Regions from separate parts of the Stenotrophomonas sp. 107298_Sma genome, predicted to be linked through region 1. Evidence: riboswitches for the same ligand, from Rfam matches in the RefSeq annotation. Region 1 holds a riboswitch; the other holds the start of a gene.
What was found. Region 1 has a riboswitch for glycine ahead of gcvP (aminomethyl-transferring glycine dehydrogenase). Riboswitches for the same ligand answer to the same signal wherever they lie in the genome.
Positions count from the first base shown of each region.

Region 2: linked by a shared signal. The riboswitch ahead of ACZK2G_RS19355 (trimeric intracellular cation channel family protein) and the one ahead of gcvP (aminomethyl-transferring glycine dehydrogenase) in region 1 are both predicted to bind glycine.

Region 1 covers NZ_CM151094.1:3,470,725-3,480,189, reverse strand. The annotation lists gene ACZK2G_RS16355 (amino acid permease) at 1-1,156, shown strand, start outside; gene ACZK2G_RS16350 (VOC family protein) at 1,260-1,670, shown strand; gene gcvP (aminomethyl-transferring glycine dehydrogenase) at 1,763-4,630, opposite strand; glycine riboswitch at 4,693-4,795, opposite strand; gene ACZK2G_RS16340 (multidrug effflux MFS transporter) at 5,094-6,320, shown strand; gene ACZK2G_RS16335 (siderophore-interacting protein) at 6,463-7,359, shown strand; gene ACZK2G_RS16330 (hypothetical protein) at 7,430-7,822, shown strand; gene ACZK2G_RS16325 (M2 family metallopeptidase) at 7,942-9,465, opposite strand, start outside.
Region 2 covers NZ_CM151094.1:4,173,004-4,182,468, forward strand. The annotation lists gene ACZK2G_RS19340 (NAD(P)/FAD-dependent oxidoreductase) at 1-481, shown strand, start outside; gene ACZK2G_RS19345 (nuclear transport factor 2 family protein) at 523-954, opposite strand; gene ACZK2G_RS19350 (GIY-YIG nuclease family protein) at 1,027-1,284, opposite strand; glycine riboswitch at 1,325-1,414, shown strand; glycine riboswitch at 1,428-1,531, shown strand; gene ACZK2G_RS19355 (trimeric intracellular cation channel family protein) at 1,616-2,233, shown strand; gene ACZK2G_RS19360 (MdtA/MuxA family multidrug efflux RND transporter periplasmic adaptor subunit) at 2,518-3,684, shown strand; gene ACZK2G_RS19365 (multidrug efflux RND transporter permease subunit) at 3,681-6,815, shown strand; gene ACZK2G_RS19370 (efflux RND transporter permease subunit) at 6,812-9,465, shown strand, end outside.

The DNA.
Region 1 (9,465 bases):
GGCGGCGGCCAAACCGACCAGTGGTGCGTTCTCGGTATATGCGGCCGACGCCATGGGCGCTACCGCCGGCGCTACCGTGGGCTGGCTGTGGTGGGTGCAGCTGGTGATCGTGATCGCCGCCGAGGCCGTCGGTGCAGCCGGGCTGCTGGCCTCGGTCTGGCCGGTGATACCGGTGCCGATGGCGGCACTGGCCTTCATGCTGTTCTTCACCGCGATCAACCTGCTCGGAGTGAAGAACTTCGGCGAGTTCGAATTCTGGTTCGCCATCCTCAAGGTGGCGGCGATCCTGGCCTTCATCGCCATCGGCGTGGCGCTGCTGATGGGCTGGCTGCCGCAGGTGGCCTCGCCGGGCCTGAGCAACTTCACCGAGCATGGCGGCTTCGCGCCGAAGGGGCTGGCCGGTATTGGCGCGGCACTGCTGGTTGTCGTTTTTGCCTTTGGCGGCACCGAGATCGTGGCGGTCGCCGCAGCCGAAACCGAAGATCCCGAGCGCAGCATCGCCCGTGCCATCCGCACCGTGGCCTGGCGCATCCTGGTGTTCTACATCGGTTCCCTGAGCGTGATCATCGCCGTGGTGCCGTGGACCAGCGAGGCGCTGAAGTCGCCGTTCGCTGCGGTGCTGGATATCGCCCGCATCCCGGGCGCAGGTACGGCCATCACCCTGATCGCCGTGATCGCGCTGCTGTCGGCGCTCAATGCCAACCTCTACGGCGCCTCGCGCATGATGTATTCGCTGGCGCAGCGTCGTGAAGCGCCGGCCGTGCTCGGCTGGACCGACCCGCGCCAGGTGCCGGTGATCGCCGTGCTGGCCAGCGTGCTGTTCGGCTTTGCCGCCACGGTGATGGAGCTGCTGTTCCCGGACCGCGTACTGCCGGTGCTGCTGAACATCGTCGGTTCCACCTGCCTGCTGGTGTGGACGCTGTCGCTGGTCTCGCAGTTGGTGCTGCGCCGCCGCGCCGACCGCCTCGGCACCCGCCTGCCGTTCCGCATGGCCGGTTTCCCATGGCTGACCGTCTGTGCGCTGGGCATCCTGGCACTGATCTTCGGCCTGCTGCTGAGCGAGTCGCATACCCGGCTGCAGTTCCTGTCGATGGTGGCGCTGACCGCCACGATCGCCGCCGGCAGTGCCATCGCACGGCGCATGCGCGAGGCGTGACTGAAGCTGCCGGCCAGCGGCCGGCACTACCACGGGGGCTGCACATCCGCCGTGCCATCCTGATCGCGTGGGCCGCCAGCGGCCCGTCGACCAGGAGTACCGCATGCTGCGCAGTCGCCCCTTCCTGATGTTCACCGGCCAGGCCGAGGCCGCCCTGGCCCTGTACGCCGAAGCCTTCGCCGATTTCCGCCTGCTGGCAATGCAGCGCCATCCGGAAGGCCCGGGAGCGGGCGTGCCGGGGCAGGTGCGCCAGGCCATCTTCCTGCTCGGCGGCACCCATTACCTGTGCTTTGACAGCCTGGACGTGCACGATTTCACCTTCTCGCCGTCGATCTCGCTGTTCGTGGAGTGCTCCGGCGCCGAACAGTTCGAGCGTGCCGCGCGGGTGCTGGGCGAGGGCGGTCACTGGTTGATGCCGGTGGGCGACTATGACTTCAGCAACCGCTATGGCTGGGTGCAGGATCGCTTCGGCGTGTCGTGGCAGTTGAGCCTGGGGCAGATGCCGGACCCGTGACCGGATGTTTGTGGGTGTGGGCCTTGGTCCATACGCCCTTATGAAAACGGCCCGCTTGCGCGGGCCGTTTTCTTTACCGATGCAGCGAGGAATCAAGCCTCGACTTCATCATCCTTGTAGGCATCGACCGGGATACAGGCGCACATCACGTTCTTGTCGCCGTACACGTTGTCGACGCGAGCCACCGGCGGCCAGTACTTCTGCAGCTTCAGGCTCGGCAGCGGGAACGCAGCCAGTTCACGCGGGTAGGCGTGGGTCCACTCGCTGGCGGTCACCGCGGTGGCAGTGTGCGGCGCGTTCTTCAGCGGGTTGTCCTCGCGGTCCAGGCGGCCGTCTTCGATCGCGGTGATCTCTTCGCGGATCTGGATCATCGCGTCGATGAAGCGATCCAGCTCATGCAGCGATTCGCTTTCGGTCGGTTCGACCATCAGCGTTCCGGCCACCGGGAAGCTCAGGGTCGGGGCATGGAAGCCGAAGTCGATCAGGCGCTTGGCCACGTCTTCGGCACCGATGCCGCTGGTCTTCTCCAGCGGGCGCACGTCCAGGATGCACTCGTGTGCCACCAGGCCGTTGCGGCCGGTGTACAGGGTCTTGAAGTGCGGAGCCAGGCGCTTGGCGATGTAGTTGGCGTTGAGCTGGGCGACCTGGGTGGCCTTGCGCAGGCCTTCGGTACCCATCATCGCGATGTACATCCAGCTGATCGGCAGGATCGAGGCGCTGCCGAAGCTGGCCGCGCTGACCATGCCGACCGGGCCGTGGTCCCCCAGCTTTCCCGGCAGGAACGGCGCCAGGTGCTCCTTGACCGCGCACGGGCCAACGCCCGGGCCGCCGCCGCCGTGCGGGATGCAGAAGGTCTTGTGCAGGTTCAGGTGGGAAACGTCCGAACCCCACTTGCCCGGCTTGGCCACGCCGACCAGAGCGTTCATGTTGGCACCGTCGGTGTACACCTGGCCGCCGTGCTTGTGGATGATCTCGCAGATCTCCACCACCTCTTCCTCGAACACGCCGTGCGTGGACGGGTAGGTCATCATGATCGCGGCCAGGCGGTCGCTGTACTTCTCGGCGTTGAGGCGGATGTCCTCGACGTCGACGTTACCGTTGGCGTCGGTCTTGGTCACCACCACCTTCATGCCGCACATCTGCGCCGAGGCCGGGTTGGTGCCGTGCGCCGAGTCCGGGATAAGGCAGATGTCACGATGGTCTTCGCCGCGCGAACGGTGGTAGGCACGGATCGCCAGCAGGCCGGCATACTCGCCCTGCGCGCCGGAGTTCGGCTGCAGGCTCACTGCGTCGTAGCCGGTGCATTCGACCAGCATCGCTTCCAGCGAGTCGATCAGTTCCTTGTAGCCCAGCGCCTGATCGGCCGGCACCAGCGGATGGATCTGCGAGAACTCCGGCCAGGTCACCGGGATCATCTCGGCGGTGGCATTGAGCTTCATGGTGCACGAGCCCAGCGGGATCATCGTGCGGTCCATCGCCAGGTCCTTGTCGGCCAGCGAGCGCAGGTAGCGCAGCAGCTCGTGCTCGCTGTGGTGGGTGTTGAATACCGGGTGGGTCAGGAATTCAGACTGGCGCAGCAGGCCGGCCGGCAGGGCGTCGGCGGTGCTGGCATCCAGTGCGTCCACGTCCAGCGAAGCACCGAACACGGCAGCCACGGCCACGATGTCGGCGCGGGTGGTGGTTTCGTCCAGGCTGATGCCGACCGAGTCGCTGTCGATCGCACGCAGGTTGTAACCGGCGGCACGGGCCTTGGCGTGGATCTCATCGGCGTGCACGCCGGTGACATGCAGGGTGTCGAAGAAGTCACCACCGACCTGCACGCCGGCCTTGCGCAGTGCCGCAGCCAGGATCGAAGCCAGGCGGTGGGTGCGGCGCGCGATGCGGGTCAGGCCTTCCGGGCCGTGGTAGACGGCATACATCGAGGCCATCACCGCCAGCAGCACCTGCGCGGTGCAGATGTTGGAGGTGGCCTTCTCGCGACGGATGTGCTGCTCGCGGGTCTGCAGGGTCAGGCGGTAGGCCGGGTTGCCCTGCGCGTCGATCGAGACGCCGATCAGGCGGCCCGGCATCGAACGCTTGTAGGCGTCACGGCAGGCCATGAACGCAGCGTGCGGGCCACCGAAGCCGAACGGCACGCCGAAACGCTGGCTGTTGCCGACGACGATGTCCGCGCCCCATTCGCCGGGGGCGGCCAGCAGGGTCAGCGCCAGCAGGTCGGTGGCAACCGCCACCAGGCCGCCGCGTGCGTGCACGGCATCGACCAGCGCCTTGTAATCGCCCACCTGGCCGAAGGTATCCGGGTACTGCAGCAGCAGGCCGAAGCCGTCCGCTTCCAGCGCTTCGGCCGGCGTGCCCACGCGCAGCACGATGCCCATCGGTTCGGCGCGGGTGCGCAGCAGTTCCAGCGTCTGCGGGTGTACGGCGTCGTGCACGAAGAAGGTGTCCGACTTCGACTTGGCCGAACGCTTGGCCAGGGTCATCGCTTCGGCGGCGGCGGTCGCTTCGTCCAGCAGCGAGGCGTTGGCGATTTCCATGCCGGTCAGGTCGGCGCACAGGGTCTGGAAGTTGATCAGCGCTTCCATGCGGCCCTGCGAGATTTCCGCCTGGTACGGGGTGTAGGCGGTGTACCAGGCCGGGTTTTCCAGGATGTTGCGCAGGATCACGTTCGGCGTGTGGGTGCCGTAGTAGCCCTGGCCGATGAAGCTGCGCAGTACGGTGTTCTTGTCGGCGATCGCGCGGATCTTCGCCAGCGCCTGCACTTCGGTGATCGACTCCGGCAGCGCCAGCGGTGCCGGCGACTTGATCTTGGCCGGCACAATGGCATCGGTCATCGCATCCAGCGAGGCGTGGCCGATGACGCCGAGCATCTGCGCGATCTCGGCATCGTTGGGGCCGATGTGGCGCTCGACGAAGGCCGAATGATGCTCGAGCTCACGCAGGGAAGGGGTGTTCTGGGACATGGCGAAGGATCCGTCAGGAAAGGGCACACGCACGGGCACAAGCCGCCGGTCGGCGGTCTGCGGGGCGCCCCTCTGTCCTTTTGCCTGAGAGTTTGAAAGCGCGGCGGACCGCTGCTTCTTGCCCCTTCGGCGCCGGATTGAACCGGTCTCTCCAGAGTTCTGTTACGGGTGGTATCGGGCCTGAGCGATTACGGGCGTTGCGCCTTCGGCAGCGGTGTTCCGCTTCTCCCACCGTGTTGCCCGCCGATTATAGCCCGTTGCGCGCCGGCCGGCCGCTCCCGGGAGGCGCCGCTGCGCCTGAATGGCCGATGGCCCGGCCGTGCGTTTTGTGCATCCGTGCATGGCGCGGGGCGCAATCCCCACCTATGATGGGCGGATACCCGAATTCATCTGGCGCTGTCCCTGTTTCAGGGGACTGGCGCCCGCCGTGCGTGCCGCGCATGGCCCTGCCGGACGCCTCTCCATGACCGCCGCTGTTGCTCCCTCCACCCGCCGCATGGCCCTGCTGCTTGCTGGCCTGGCCATGTTCGGTCCGTTCTCGATCGACACCATCTTCCCGGCGTTCCCGCAGCTGGCCCAGCGCCTGGCGGTGGACGAAGTGGCGGTGCAGCAGACCATCAGCGTGTACCTGCTGTTCTACGGCCTGATGAGCCTGGCCCATGGACCGCTGTCCGACGCCTGGGGCCGCAAGCGGGTGATCCTCGGCGGTCTGGTGATCTTCGTCGGCGCCTCGGTGGGCTGTGCATTGTCTACCGACCTGACCACGCTGCTGGCGTTCCGCGCACTGCAGGGCCTGTCGGCAGGTGTCGGCATGATCGTCGGCCGAGCGGTGATCCGCGACCTGTACCACGGCCACGACGCGCAGCGGCTGATGAGCCAGGTGTCGATGCTGTTCGGTATCGCCCCGGCGATCGCCCCGATCATCGGTGGCTGGATCCTGCTCAGCGGCGCTGGCTGGCCGTTGATCTTCTGGTTCCTGGTGGTGTTCGCGCTGGTGCTGCTGGCGGCCACTGCACGCTACCTGCCGGAAACCCATCCGGTCGAGGCGCGCGTGCCGTTGTCACCGCGCGTGCTGCTGCGCGACTACGTGCGCATCGGCTTCAATCCGCGTTTCCTGCGCCTGGCGCTGGCCGGCAGCATCGGCTTCGGTGGCGTGTTCCTGTACATCTCCTCGGCGCCTGTGTTCGTGATGCAGCACCTGCACCTGGGCGAGGGCGGCTTCGCCTGGCTGTTCATTCCCACCATCGGCGGCATGACCACCGGCTCGTTCCTGTCCGGGCGCATGGCCGGGCACAGCAGCCCCACGCGACAGGTCTCCATCGGTTTCGGCCTGTGTGCGCTGTCGGTGCTGCTGAACATCGGCTACGTCGGCCTGGCACCACAGTTCGCACTGCCGTGGGCGGTGATGCCGATCTTCCTGGGCGGCATGGGCATGGCGCTGATCTTCCCGATCCTGGCGCTGGCGGTGCTGGACATGTATCCGCACCAGCGTGGCCTGGCGTCCTCGCTGCAGGCCTTCGTGCAGCTGATGATCAGCACCGTGGTGGCCGGCGTGGTGTCGCCGCTGCTCAGCGCCAGCCCGCTGCACCTGGCACTGGGCCAGGCCGCGTTCTTTGGCGCCGGCTTCGTGTTCTGGTACTGGGAACACCAGCGCGAGCGCGCGGCGCAGGCAGCCTGCACGGGTCATTGAGCAGCGTGCAGGGGTAGAGCTGGCGGGGATGCCGGCACATCCTTGCAGCCGCGGACAACCGGACTAGGCTGGGCATTCCAGCCAGCCGGTGCGTGGATGCACGACAGCCAGCCAATCCGATGTCGTCGCATGAGGTACCCCCATGGCTGCGCAGCAGACCTACCGCCTGTTCGAGGTGGCGCTGAAGGAGCGCCGCGTTCTTTCCCCTTCCCTGGACCGCATGGTGTTCACCGGTGCCGACGTGGCGCGGATGAAGACCGAAGGCCCGGACCAGCGGATCAAGGTGTTCTTCCCCTTGCCCGGCCAGGAGGTGCCACAGGTGCCCAGCGGCGAGGACTGGTATCCGCGCTACCGGGCCCTGCCTGATGAGCTGCGGCCGCCGATGCGCACCTACACCATCCGCCAGCTGCGTGCCGAGCAGGGCGAGGTCGACGTTGATTTCGTCATCCACGGCGTGACCGGGCCCGCTTCGCGCTGGGCCATGCATGCGCGGCCGGGTGACCGTGTCGTGCTGCTGGCCCCCGATGCCGACTGTGCCGACAGCAGCGAAGGTTGGGAATGGAAGCCGCCGGCCGGTGTCGGCCAGGTACTGCTGGTGGCCGATGAGACGGCGTTGCCTGCGGTGGCGGGCATCCTGGAGGAACTGGCGGCCATGCCTGATCCGCCGCGCACGCTGGCATTGCTGGAAGTGGCCCAGGCCGGCGACGCGGTGCCGTTGAAAGCGCCGGACACCGCCGAGCTGGTGTGGTTGCCGCGTGGGCAGGCCGCCTATGGCCAGCCGCTGCTGCAGGCGGTCCAGGAACGGCTGGCAGCGACCTCGAGCGTGGCTGCCGGCGATGCGCTGGAAGAGATCGATGTCGACGCGCAGATCCTGTGGGAGCAGGCCGATGCCAGCGTGGCCGGACCGCTGTATGCCTGGGTGGCCGGCGAGGCGGGTGCGGTCATGGCGATCCGCCGCCATCTGGTGCGTGACTGCGGGCTGGACCGCCGCGCCATCACCTTCATGGGCTACTGGCGGCACGGCAAAGTGCTGGACTGAGCGTTGGCGTGAAGCGGTGCTGCGGGCGGGGTGCGTTATCCTTGCGCCCCCCTCGCAGCGGTACCGCATCATGTCCACCAGCTCCAAGATCCGCCGCGACCAGCGCCGTCGCCAGGAAAAGCAGGCCGCCAACAAGGCAGCCGCGCAGGCCTCGCCGGTGGAGCCGCATGCCGAACTGCGCGACCCGCAGCGTACGCTGCTGGCCGGTATCGTCCGGCGCGATGGCGAATGGGTGCTGGGCATGGATGGCCGCATCGCCGGCCAGAGCGAGAGTGCTGCCCAGGTGCTGGCCTTGATCATGCAGGCCGGCGAACTGCACGAACGCAACGGCACGCCGGTGCGCCTGGTGTACTCGGATGCACTGCGTGATGCTGCGCAGGCCGAAGCGAAGGAAAAGGGCCAGACCTTCGAGGAATTCAAGGCCGAACTGGCCGCAGCGATGGCCGCGAAGAAGAACAGCTGACAGGCATTTCGGTAGAGCCGGCCGCTGGCCGGCTGCCCGTTGGGTCTTCATCGCGTAGTTGCCGGACAGCGGCCGGCACTACCAGAAAGGGGCGGATCCTCGCGGATCCGCCCCTTTTTTCATTTCGCCGCCGGTGCCGCGTTGGCCTGCCAGCCGCACATCTGGCCTTCGTTCTGCTGCTTCAGCCATTCGTTGACCGGGCTGAAGTACTCGATCATCGGGCCGGCATCGAGCTTGTCGGTGCCGGTCAGTTCCTTCAGCGTGGCCTGCCACGGCTGGCTGGCACCCTTGCTCAGCATCGCCCAGTACTTCTGGCCGGCTTCCTTGTTGCCGTAGAAGGTGCACTCATGCAGCGGGCCCTTGTAGCCGGAGGCATCGCACAGGCCCTTGTAGAACTGGAACTGCAGGATGCGCGCCAGGAAGTAGCGGGTGTACGGAGTGTTGCCCGGTACGTGGTACTTCGCGCCCGGATCGAAGAACTCTTCGCCGCGGGTGCTGGCCGGGGCCACGCCCTGGTACTTGGCCTTCAGGTCCCACCACGCCTTGTTGTAGTTGTCGGCGGTGATGGAGCCATCGAACACGCCCCAGCGCCAGCGGTCGATCATCAGCCCGAACGGCAGGAACGACACACCCGACAGCGCCATGCGCATCTGGTTGTTGATGACCGCCTCGCGGCTTTCGGTCGGCGCATCGACCAGGCCGATCGAGCTGAGGTACTTGGGCGTCATCGCCAGCACGATGGTGTCGCCGATTGCTTCATGGAAGCCATCGTTGGCACCGCCCTGGAACAGCGGCGGCAGCGGGTTGTAGGCCAGGTCGTAATAGATGTGGCCCAGCTCGTGGTAGATGGTGGTGAAGTTCTCTTCGTTCGGCTTGATGCACATCTTGGTGCGCACGTCGCCTTCCATGTTCATGTCCCAGGCGCTGGCGTGGCAGACCACATCGCGGTCATCGGGCTTGATGAACTGGGTTTTTTCCCAGTAGGACTGCGGCAGCGACGGCATGCCCAGCGACACGTAGAAGTCCTGCGCGCGCTCGGTCATCTGCTTGGCGGTGCGCAGTTCGGCCTCGCGCTGCGCCTTGTACTGCGCCGCTACGTTGGCATCCTTGCCGGCCTTGGCCAGCGCCGCGCTAAGGTTGGTCTGGTACTGCTTTTCAAGCGCAGCGGTGATGTCCAGGCTGCCGGCACCCGGGTACGGTTCCAGCTGGTCCCACAGGTTCGACCAGTCCTGCTGCCACATGTTGCCCAGCAGATGCGCCGCGATCAGGCCGTTGCCCACTTCGGCCTTGTCCTTGCCGTAGGTCTTGTCCAGCTTGCCGCGTGCATAGCAATGCAGCTGCTCGTACATCGGCTTGACCTGCTCCCACAGGCGGTCGGTTTCCGGGCCGATCTGCTCCGGCGGCATGTCGTAGCCGCTGCGCCACATCTGGCCGGCATCGGTGAAGCCCATGCCCTTGGCACCTTCGTTCACCAGGCCGACAAACTTCTGGTAGTCGCCGCGCATGCTCTTGGTGGTGCTGTGCCAGCCCTGCCATGCGTCGAGCTGCTTGTCGTAATCGCGGCTGCGCGCCAGCACCTGCTCCAGCTCGCCCAGCTGGCGGCAGGAGTTCGGATCGTTGGCATCGGTGCAGTACTTGCCGGC
Region 2 (9,465 bases), 700 kb from region 1:
ACCGCTGGCGCGTACACTGGACGTGCCGCTGGACCGCGCCGGCCGCGTGCAGGTGCAACCCGACCTGACACTGCCTGGCCATCCGGAGCTGTTCGTGGCCGGCGATCTGGCCGTGCTGAACCAGGCCAACGGCAAGCCGGTACCCGGCGTTGCGCCCGCCGCCAAGCAGATGGGCAAGTACGTGGCCGAGGTGCTCCGCGCGCGCCTGCACGACAAGCCGGCGCCAGGTCCCTTCAAGTACGCCGACTTCGGCAACCTCGCCACCATCGGCCGCATGGCTGCAATCGTGCACTTGGGCAGGCTGCAGCTCTCGGGCATCCTCGCCTGGTGGTTCTGGCTGGCCGCGCACGTGTTCTTCCTGATCGGTTTCCGCAACCGCATCGTGGTGCTGCTGAACTGGGCCGTGGCGTACTGGAGCTACCAGCGCAGCGCGCGCATCATCTTCGGTGATGACCAGGAAGACCGGCGGCCGAGGCGCTAGGGCCGCACGCATGTTCCTGTAGAGCCGAGCCCATGCTCGGCTCACGGCGCCTTCGGCTTCGGGTACCACAGCGCGTTGACGATCACCCAGCCCTGCTCGAAGCGGCCCATGTGGAAGTAGTCGACGAACCACGGCGTTTCCAGCCGCACCGATGCGGCGTTGCCGGTCACGTCCAGCACCGTGCAGCGGCGATCCCATTGATCTTTCGGGGTCTTCAACGCGCCCTGCTTCGTCAACGCAACCAGCTCTTCCTTCGACATCCGGCGCAGGCCCAGGCGTTCGTCCGGTGTATCACCGAGCACCGCACGTTTGGCCAGGTCCGGATGCAGGGAACGGGCGACGCGCTGCGGGTCGGCCTCCAGCTGGCCATCCACGTAGTCATGGCAGGTGGCTTCGATGGCTGCGATCGTGGCGGCGTCGGCGGCAGGGCTTGCTGCTGCGGAAAGTGCGAACAACAGGGCAACGGTGGACATCCGGGTCTCCAGCGCTGAAGGCTGGGCGATCATGGCATGGCCGGATGCGCCCCATCCACGCATGGCGTGGATCTACTGCAACAGCCAGGCCAGTTTGCGTTCGCGCGGCTGCCGCTTGAGCTCCCATTCGGCACGTGAGGCCGCTGCTCGGTCCGGGTACTCGCGCACCGCCAGGACCCGCAGTGGTGGCCGCGACCGGGTGTAACGCGCGCCCTTTCCGGCCTGGTGGGCAGCGAAACGCGCGTCCACGTCGGTGCTGATGCCGGCGTAGTAGCTGCCATCGCGGCATTCGAGCAGGTACAGGAACCACGGGCGGAGGGACGGTGCCATGCCCGGATTATGCCGTGCTGCACTGCAGCGGATATACTGGCGCCCGAATGCAGGAGAGAGGCGCCGCGCTGGCGCCCGCCGAAGGCGCAGGCTCCCATGATCGCTCAGGCCGGTGGGCTGGAATCCCACCAACCATGCATTCGACTCGCCGAGCTGGAGAGAGGTCACCGGGCACGCCCGGGACGATCCGCCGAAGGGGCACGCGGCCCATGCCGCTGAACTCTCAGGCAAAAGGACAGCGGGAGCGGCACCGGTCATCGTCATCCCGTCATTGCGCAGGCAATGGCGATAGTGGCGCATGGCCGGCCCCACCGCGCCCGGAGCCTGTCCCATGCTGTTGTCCATCATCTACCTGATCGCCATTTCCGCCGAAGCCATGACCGGCGCGCTGTCCGCCGGCCGCCGCCGCATGGACCTGTTCGGTGTGGTCATGATCGCCTGCGTCACCGCCCTCGGCGGCGGATCACTGCGCGACATCCTGCTCGGCCACTATCCGCTGGGCTGGGTGAAGCATCCCGAGTACCTGGGCTTCACCGTGTGTGCGGCGCTGATCGCCACCTGGGTCGCACGCTGGATGCACCACTTCCGCCGCACCTTCCTGGTGCTCGATGGCCTGGGCCTGATCGCCTTCACCCTGATCGGCTGCTCGATCGCGCGTGAGGCCGGCCATGCCATGCCGATCGTGCTGATTGCCGGCATGCTGACAGGCGCCTTCGGCGGCGTGCTGCGCGACATCCTCTGCAACGAGGTGCCGCTGATCTTCCAGAAAGAGCTGTACGCGATCATCGCGCTGCTGACCGGCGCGGCCTACCTGTTGCTGCTGCACTGGGGCGTGGCCGACGCTACCGCGATCCTGTGCTGCCTGGGCGGCGGCTTCGCGCTGCGCCTGCTGGCGATCCACTACCGCTGGGAAATGCCGAAGTTCGTCTATCACGACGAAGTGCATTGATTGCTTGATGGTAGTGCCGGCCGCTGGCCGGAAACACGGCACACGCCCGCAGATTCCAGCCGGTTGCAGGCCGGCGGCCGGCACTACCGATTGCGTTGCATGACGTTGGTCATGCGGCATTGGCCGGGGTGATTGGCTACCATTGTCGCCCCGTCGCTGCCGCGACGGCATCCAGCCACGCCGCGCCCGCGGCCCCGCCAGACACTCCCTCCCCGCTGCCCGTGGTGCCGTGAACGCACCGACGGGCCCGCATGTCCCTGCGCGCGCAGGGCGCAGGATGCCCCATGTCTGTCGCCGAAAACTCCCGCTTCCGTCGTGCCCGCCCGTTGCTGATCATGCTGGGCGTTGCCCTTGCCGGCGGCCTGCTGTGGGGGTTCTGGCCACGCACGGAGGCCGGTGCCGGCGACGATGCACCCGGCAAGACGGTACCCGTGCGCATCGCCCGCGCCAGCGCCGAGCCGCTGGTACTGCGCCTGAAGGCGGTCGGTACGGTCACGCCGCTGCACAGCGTGGTGGTACGCAGCCGTGTGGATGGCGAACTGCTGCGACTGCATTTCCAGGAAGGCCAGCAGGTGAAGGCCGGCGATCTGCTGGCGCAGATCGACCCGCGCCCGTATGAAGTGAAGCTGGCGCAGGCCAAGGGCACCCAGCAACAGAACCTGGCCGAGCTGGAGAACGCCGAGCGCCAGCTGCAGCGCTACCGCGAACTGCAGAAGCAGAACTACGTGTCCGGGCAGGAACTGAGCGACCAGCAGAGCAAGGTGCGCCAGCTGCAGGGCCGCCGCCTCAGCGATCAGGCGTCTGTTGACGAGGCGCGCCTGCAGCTGCAGTACACCCGCATCACCGCACCGGTCAGTGGCCGCGTCGGGCTGCGCCGGTTGGACGTGGGCAACCTGGTACGCGCCAGCGATGCCGAAGGCCTGGTGACGCTGGCACAGACCGCACCGATCAGCGTTCTGTTCACCGTGCCCGAACCCGAGCTGCCGGCGCTGCTCGATGCCGTGCAGGTGCAACCCGCGCTGGCAGTGGAAACCTGGGACCGCGAAGAAGGCCGGCAGCTTGCCAGTGGCGCGCTGTCCAGTGTCGACAACCGCATCGATACCGCCACTGGCACGCTGAAACTGCGTGCGCACTTCGACAACCACGATCTGGCGCTGTTCCCCAACCAGTTCGTCAACGTCCGCCTGCAACTGGGCGAGCAGCGCGCGCTGCTGATTCCCGATGCCGCCGTGCAGTTCGGCAGCCAGGGCAACTACGTGCATATCGTCGACAAGGACAACAAGGCACAGCGCCGCAACGTGGTGCTCGGTCCGGCCGACGATGGACGCGTGGCCGTGCGCTCCGGACTGGTGGCCGGCGACCAGGTGGTGATCGAAGGCATCGACGGGCTGGAAGACGGCACGGCGGTGGAGATCATCACCGAGGAGGCCGCGATCAAGGCCGGCGCATGAATCTCTCGCGCCCGTTCATCCTGCGCCCGGTCGCAACGACTCTCCTGATGGTGGCGTTGCTGCTGTCCGGTGTACTGGCCTACCGCCTGCTGCCGGTGGCCGCACTGCCGCAGGTCGACTATCCGATCATCCAGATCACAACGCTGTATCCGGGGGCCAGCCCGGAACTGACCACACGCACCATCACCGCGCCGCTGGAACGCCAGCTCGGGCAGATTCCCGGTCTGAAACAACTGTCGTCGACCAGTTCCGGCGGCGCCTCGGTCATTACCCTGCAGTTCGGGCTGGAGGTGTCGCTGGGCGTGGCCGAGCAGGACGTGCAGGCCGCCATCAACGCGGCAGGCAGCTTCCTTCCCGGAGACCTGCCGGTACCGCCGGTGTACCGCAAGGTCAACCCGGCCGACACACCGATCCTGACATTGGCGGTGACCTCGCAGGGACTGTCGCTGCCGCAGGTGCACGATCTGGTCGATACGCGCATTGCCCAGCGTCTGGCGCAGCTGCCCGGCGTCGGGCTGGTCAGCCTGGCCGGCGGCCAGCGCCCTGCGGTGCGCATCCAGGTCAATCCAGCGGCACTGGCCGCCAACGGCCTGGGCATGGACCACATCCGTACCGCGATTGCTGCGGCCAACGTCAACCTGCCCAAGGGCAGCTTCGATGGCCCGATCCGAGCGGTGATGCTCGACGCCAACGATCAGATGCGCAGCGTGGCCGAATACCGCGCGCTGGCACTGGCCTGGCGTGACGGCGCGCCACTACGGCTGGGCGATGTGGCCACCATCAGCGATGGCGCTGAGAACCGGCAGCTGGCCGCCTGGAGCGGCACTACGCCGGCAGTTCTGGTGAACATCCAGCGCCAGCCCGGTGCCAACGTGATCGCCGTGGTCGAGCAGGTGCGAGCATTGCTGCCGCAGCTGCAGGCCACGCTGCCGGCCGGCGTGCAGATGGACGTGCTGAGTGACCGCACCGAATCGATCCGCGCGTCGGTGCGCGGCGTGCAGAAGGAACTGGTGCTGGCCATCGCGCTGGTGGTGCTGGTCACCTGGGTGTTCCTGCGCAATCTGCCGGCCACACTGATTCCCAGCGTTGCAGTGCCGCTGTCGCTGGTCGGCACCTTCTCGGTGATGCTGCTGGCCGGCTATTCGCTCAACAACCTCACGCTGATGGCACTGACCATCGCCACCGGCTTCGTGGTGGACGACGCCATCGTGATGCTGGAGAACATCGCCCGCCATCTGGAGGACGGCGAAAGCCCCCGCGAGGCGGCGCTCAAGGGTGCAGCGGAAATCGGCTTCACTCTGGTCTCCTTGACGGTCTCGCTGATCGCGGTACTGATCCCGCTGCTGTTCATGGCCGACCTGGTGGGCGCGCTGTTCCATGAGTTCGCGGTGACGCTGGCGGTAGCCATCGGCATCTCGCTGCTGGTCTCGCTGACGCTGACGCCGATGCTGTGCGCGCGCTTCCTGAAGCCGCATGCGAAGGGGTCAGAGCCCCACGGGGATCTGACCCCGGCCCAGGGGTCGGATCCAGCCAGGGCTCCGACCCCAAAACAAGATGTCTTCGACCGCGTCATCACCCTTTACGACCGCCAGCTGCGCTGGGTGCTGCAGCGCCAGCCGCTGATGCTGCTGGCCACGGTGGCGACGCTGGCACTGACCGTAGCGCTGTACTTCGCCGTGCCCAAGGGTTTCTTCCCGGTGCAGGATGCCGGCCTGGTGCAAGGCATCAGCGAGGCGCCACAGGCTATCTCGTTCCAGGCCATGCGCGAGCGCCAGCAGGCGCTGGCGGCGGCCATCGAAGCCGACGAGGCAGTGGCCAGCGTCTCGTCCTACATCGGCGTGGACGGCAACAACGCCACGCTCAACACCGGCCGCCTGCTGATCGAACTGAAACCGCATGGCGACCGCGACGGTGCCGCCGTCGTGATGGAACGGCTGCAGCAGCGCGTGGCGAAGATTCCCGGCATCACCCTGTACCTGCAACCGGTGCAGGAACTGGGCATCGAAGACCGCATCAGCCGCAACCAGTACCAGTTCACCCTGACCACGCCGGATCTGGAAGCGCTGGAAAGCTGGACACCGAAGCTTCTGCAGGCCTTGCGCCAGTCGCCGGCGCTGCGTGATGTGTCCAGCGATCTGCAGATGCAGGGGCGGCAGGCGCGCGTGGCGATCGACCGCGATGCGGCGGCGCGCCTGGGCGTAAGCGTGGAAGCGGTAGCCGATGCCCTGTACGACGCCTATGGGCAGCGCCAGATTTCAACCATCTTCACCCAGGCCAGCCAATACCGGGTGGTGCTGGAAGCCGATCCGTCGCGCCAGCCGGGACCGGAAGCCATCACCGGCCTGCGCGTGCGCAACAGCGCCGGGCAGACCGTGCCGCTGGGTTCGGTAGCGCGTGTAGAGGTGGGTCCGTCCGCGCTGCTGCGCAATCACGTGGGCCAGTTCCCGGCGGCTACGCTTTCGTTCAATCTTGCCCCGGGCGCTTCGCTGGGCGAAGCGGTGGATGCCGTGCTCGCCGCGCGCGCGCAGGTGAATCTGCCGCAGAGCATCGAACTTCGCCTGCAGGGCGCGGCGGCCGCCTTCAGCAGCTCGCTATCGTCCACGTTGTGGCTGATCCTGGCGGCCGTGGTAGTGATGTACATCGTGCTGGGCGTGCTCTACGAGAGCTTCATCCATCCCATCACCATCCTGTCCACCCTGCCCTCGGCCACCGTGGGTGCATTGGCCGCACTGTGGCTGAGCGGACGCAGCCTGGATCTGATCGCGGTGATCGGCATCGTGCTGCTGATCGGGCTGGTGAAGAAGAACGCGATCATGATGATCGACTTCGCGCTGGACGCGCAGCGCACACGCGGCATGTCACCACGCGAGGCGATCCATCAGGCCGCGCTGCTGCGCTTCCGGCCGATCCTGATGACCACGCTGGCCGCACTGTTCGGCGCGGTACCGCTGATGCTGGCCAGCGGTTCCGGCGCCGAGCTGCGGCAGCCACTGGGCTGGGTGATGGTGGGCGGACTGCTGGTCAGCCAGGTATTGACGCTGTTCACCACGCCGGTGATCTACCTGGCCTTCGACCGCCTGCAGCGTGGCCGTGCAGCGGCCCCGACGGGCGCTGACGAGGCACGCGCGTGACCCCCATCGCGCGCCTGGCGCAGGCCTGCGTGCAGCGCCCGGTAGCAACGATCCTGCTGGCGGTGGCACTGGTGCTGGCCGGCCTGCTGGCGCTGCGGCTGTTGCCGGTGGCGCCGCTGCCACAGGTGGACTACCCAGCCATTGAAGTCAGTGCCAGCCTGCCCGGCGCCTCGCCCGAATCGATGGCCGCCACCGTGGCCACGCCGTTGGAGCGTGCGCTGGGCAGCCTGCCCGGCATCTCGCGCATCGATTCGGCCAGCACCCAGGGCCAGACCCAGATCGAACTGAAGTTCGTACTCGGCCGTGATATCGATGAGGCCGCACGTGAAGTGCAGGCCGCGATCAACCTCGCTCGCGGCCAGCTGCCCAGTGGCATGCCGGGCATGCCGCAGTACCGCAAGGTGAATCCTTCGCAGGCACCGATCCTGGCACTGGCACTGACTTCGGACACGCGCTCGCCAGGCCAGCTGTATGACCTGGCCTCCACCGTGCTGGCGCAGAAGCTGTCGCAGGTACCAGGCGTTGGCGAAGTGCAGGTGGGCGGCAGTGCCTTGCCGGCAGTGCGTGTGTCGCTGGATCCGAACGCACTGAACCACGCCGGGCTGGCGCTGGAAGACGTAGCCCAGGTCATCGCCCGCGCCAATGCGGTGCGCCCGTTGGGTGCGGTGGGGGATGCGCACCAGCAGTGGCAGCTGGAAGCGCCGCTGCAACTGCGCCAGGCCGCGCAGTATCGCGAGTTGGCTCTGAAGGTGAGCGACGACCGCACGCTGCGGCTGGGCGATGTAGCCGCCGTTGCCGATGGCGTGGAGGACCGCTATGCCAGCGGCTTCCACAACGAACGCCCGGCCGTGCTGCTGATCGTCAGCCGCCAACCCGGCGCCAACATCATCGCTACCGTCGATGCCATCCAGGCGCAGCTGCCCCAGCTGCATGCACTGCTGCCCTCCGGCGTGGACATGCGGCTGGTGATGGACCGCTCGCCGGTAATCCGCGCCACCCTGCATGAGGCAGAGCTCACCCTGGTGCTGGCGATCGTATTGGTGGTGCTGGTGGTGCTGGCCTTCCTCGGCCACTGGCGTGCTGCACTGGTGCCCAGCGTGGCGATCCCGGTGGTGCTGTTCGGTACGCTGGCGCTGATCGCGCTGATGGGCTTCTCGCTCAACACGCTCTCGCTGATGGCGTTGATTGTCGCGGCGGTGCTGGTGGTGGACGATGCCATCGTGGTGCTGGAGAACATCGCCCGCCATCGCGAACTCGGCGCGGACCGCTGGCAGGCGGCGGTGCGTGGCGCATCGGAAGTCGGTGCCACGCTGCTGTCGATGAACGTTGCACTGGCCGTGGTGTTCGTCGCCATCCTGTTCCTGGATGACTTCGTCGAACGCCTGTTCCGCGAATTCTCGCTGACCCTGGTGGCGGCAATGACGGTCTCCGTGCTGGTCGCGCTGAGCCTGGTTCCGATGCTGTGTGCACGATTGTTCGTGGATGCCGCGCAGCAACCCTCGCGTTGGCAGCGCGGCAGCAATGCACTGTTCGAGCGCGTGCGCGGCGCTTACCTGCGCACGCTGCAGGCCAGCCTGCGCCGGCTGCGCTGGCCGTTGCTGGCCTTCGTTGCAGTCATCGCGCTCAACACGTGGCTGTTCCAGCAGGTGCCCAAGGGCATCGTGCCCAAGCAGGACACCGCGCAGCTGCGCGGCTTCGCCCGTGGCGATGACGGCCTGTCCTTCCAGGCCATGCAACCGAAGATCGATGCGTACAGGAAGCTGTTGCTGTCCGACCCGGCCATTGAGGACATCATCGGCTACATCGGTGGCAGCAACGGGGTCAACAACGCCTTCATCATGATCAAGATGAAGCCTCTGGCCGATCGCAAGGTCTCCAGCCAGGAGGTGATTGACCGCCTGCGCGCGCGGCTGCCCAAGCTGCCCGGCGGCAATCTCTATCTGTGGGTGGACCAGGACATCCGCCTGGAGGGCGCAGGCAGCAGTGGCAAGTACGAGTTCCAGCTGCTGTCGGCCGATACAGCACCGCTGCGCGAATGGGCGCCGAAGGTGGCTGCCGCGCTGCGTGGCCTGCCCGAACTGGTGGACGTGGAAGCACAGGGCGAAGCAGGCATGCGCCAGGTGATGCTGGACATCGACCGCGAAGCAGCCGCGCGCCACGGCGTGGACCTGCGCACGGTGGCCAACATGCTCAACAACTCCTTCAGCCAGCGCCAGGTCGCCACGCTGTACGACAGCCTCAACCAGTACCGCGTGGTGATGGAGCTGGACCCGAAGCACACCCAGGACCCGGGCACGCTGCCACGCCTGCAGGTGATCGATGGCAACGGCCAGCGCATTCCGCTGTCGAGCATCGCCAGCTGGCGCTATGGCATGGCACCGGACCGGGTGTACCACAGTGAGCAGTTCGCCTCGATCTGGATCGAGTTCGCGCTGGCACCGGGGGTGGGCCTGGAACAGGCCACGCAGGCAATCGATGGTGCGATGTCGAAACTGATGCTGCCACGTTCGGTACAGGGCAAGCTGTCCGGTGAGGCCGGCGGCCTGGAGCAGCTGCGTTCGCGCCAGCTGTGGCTGGTGCTCGGCGCCACGCTGGCGGTCTACCTGGTGCTGGGCATCCTCTACGAGAGTTTCATGCAGCCACTGGTGAT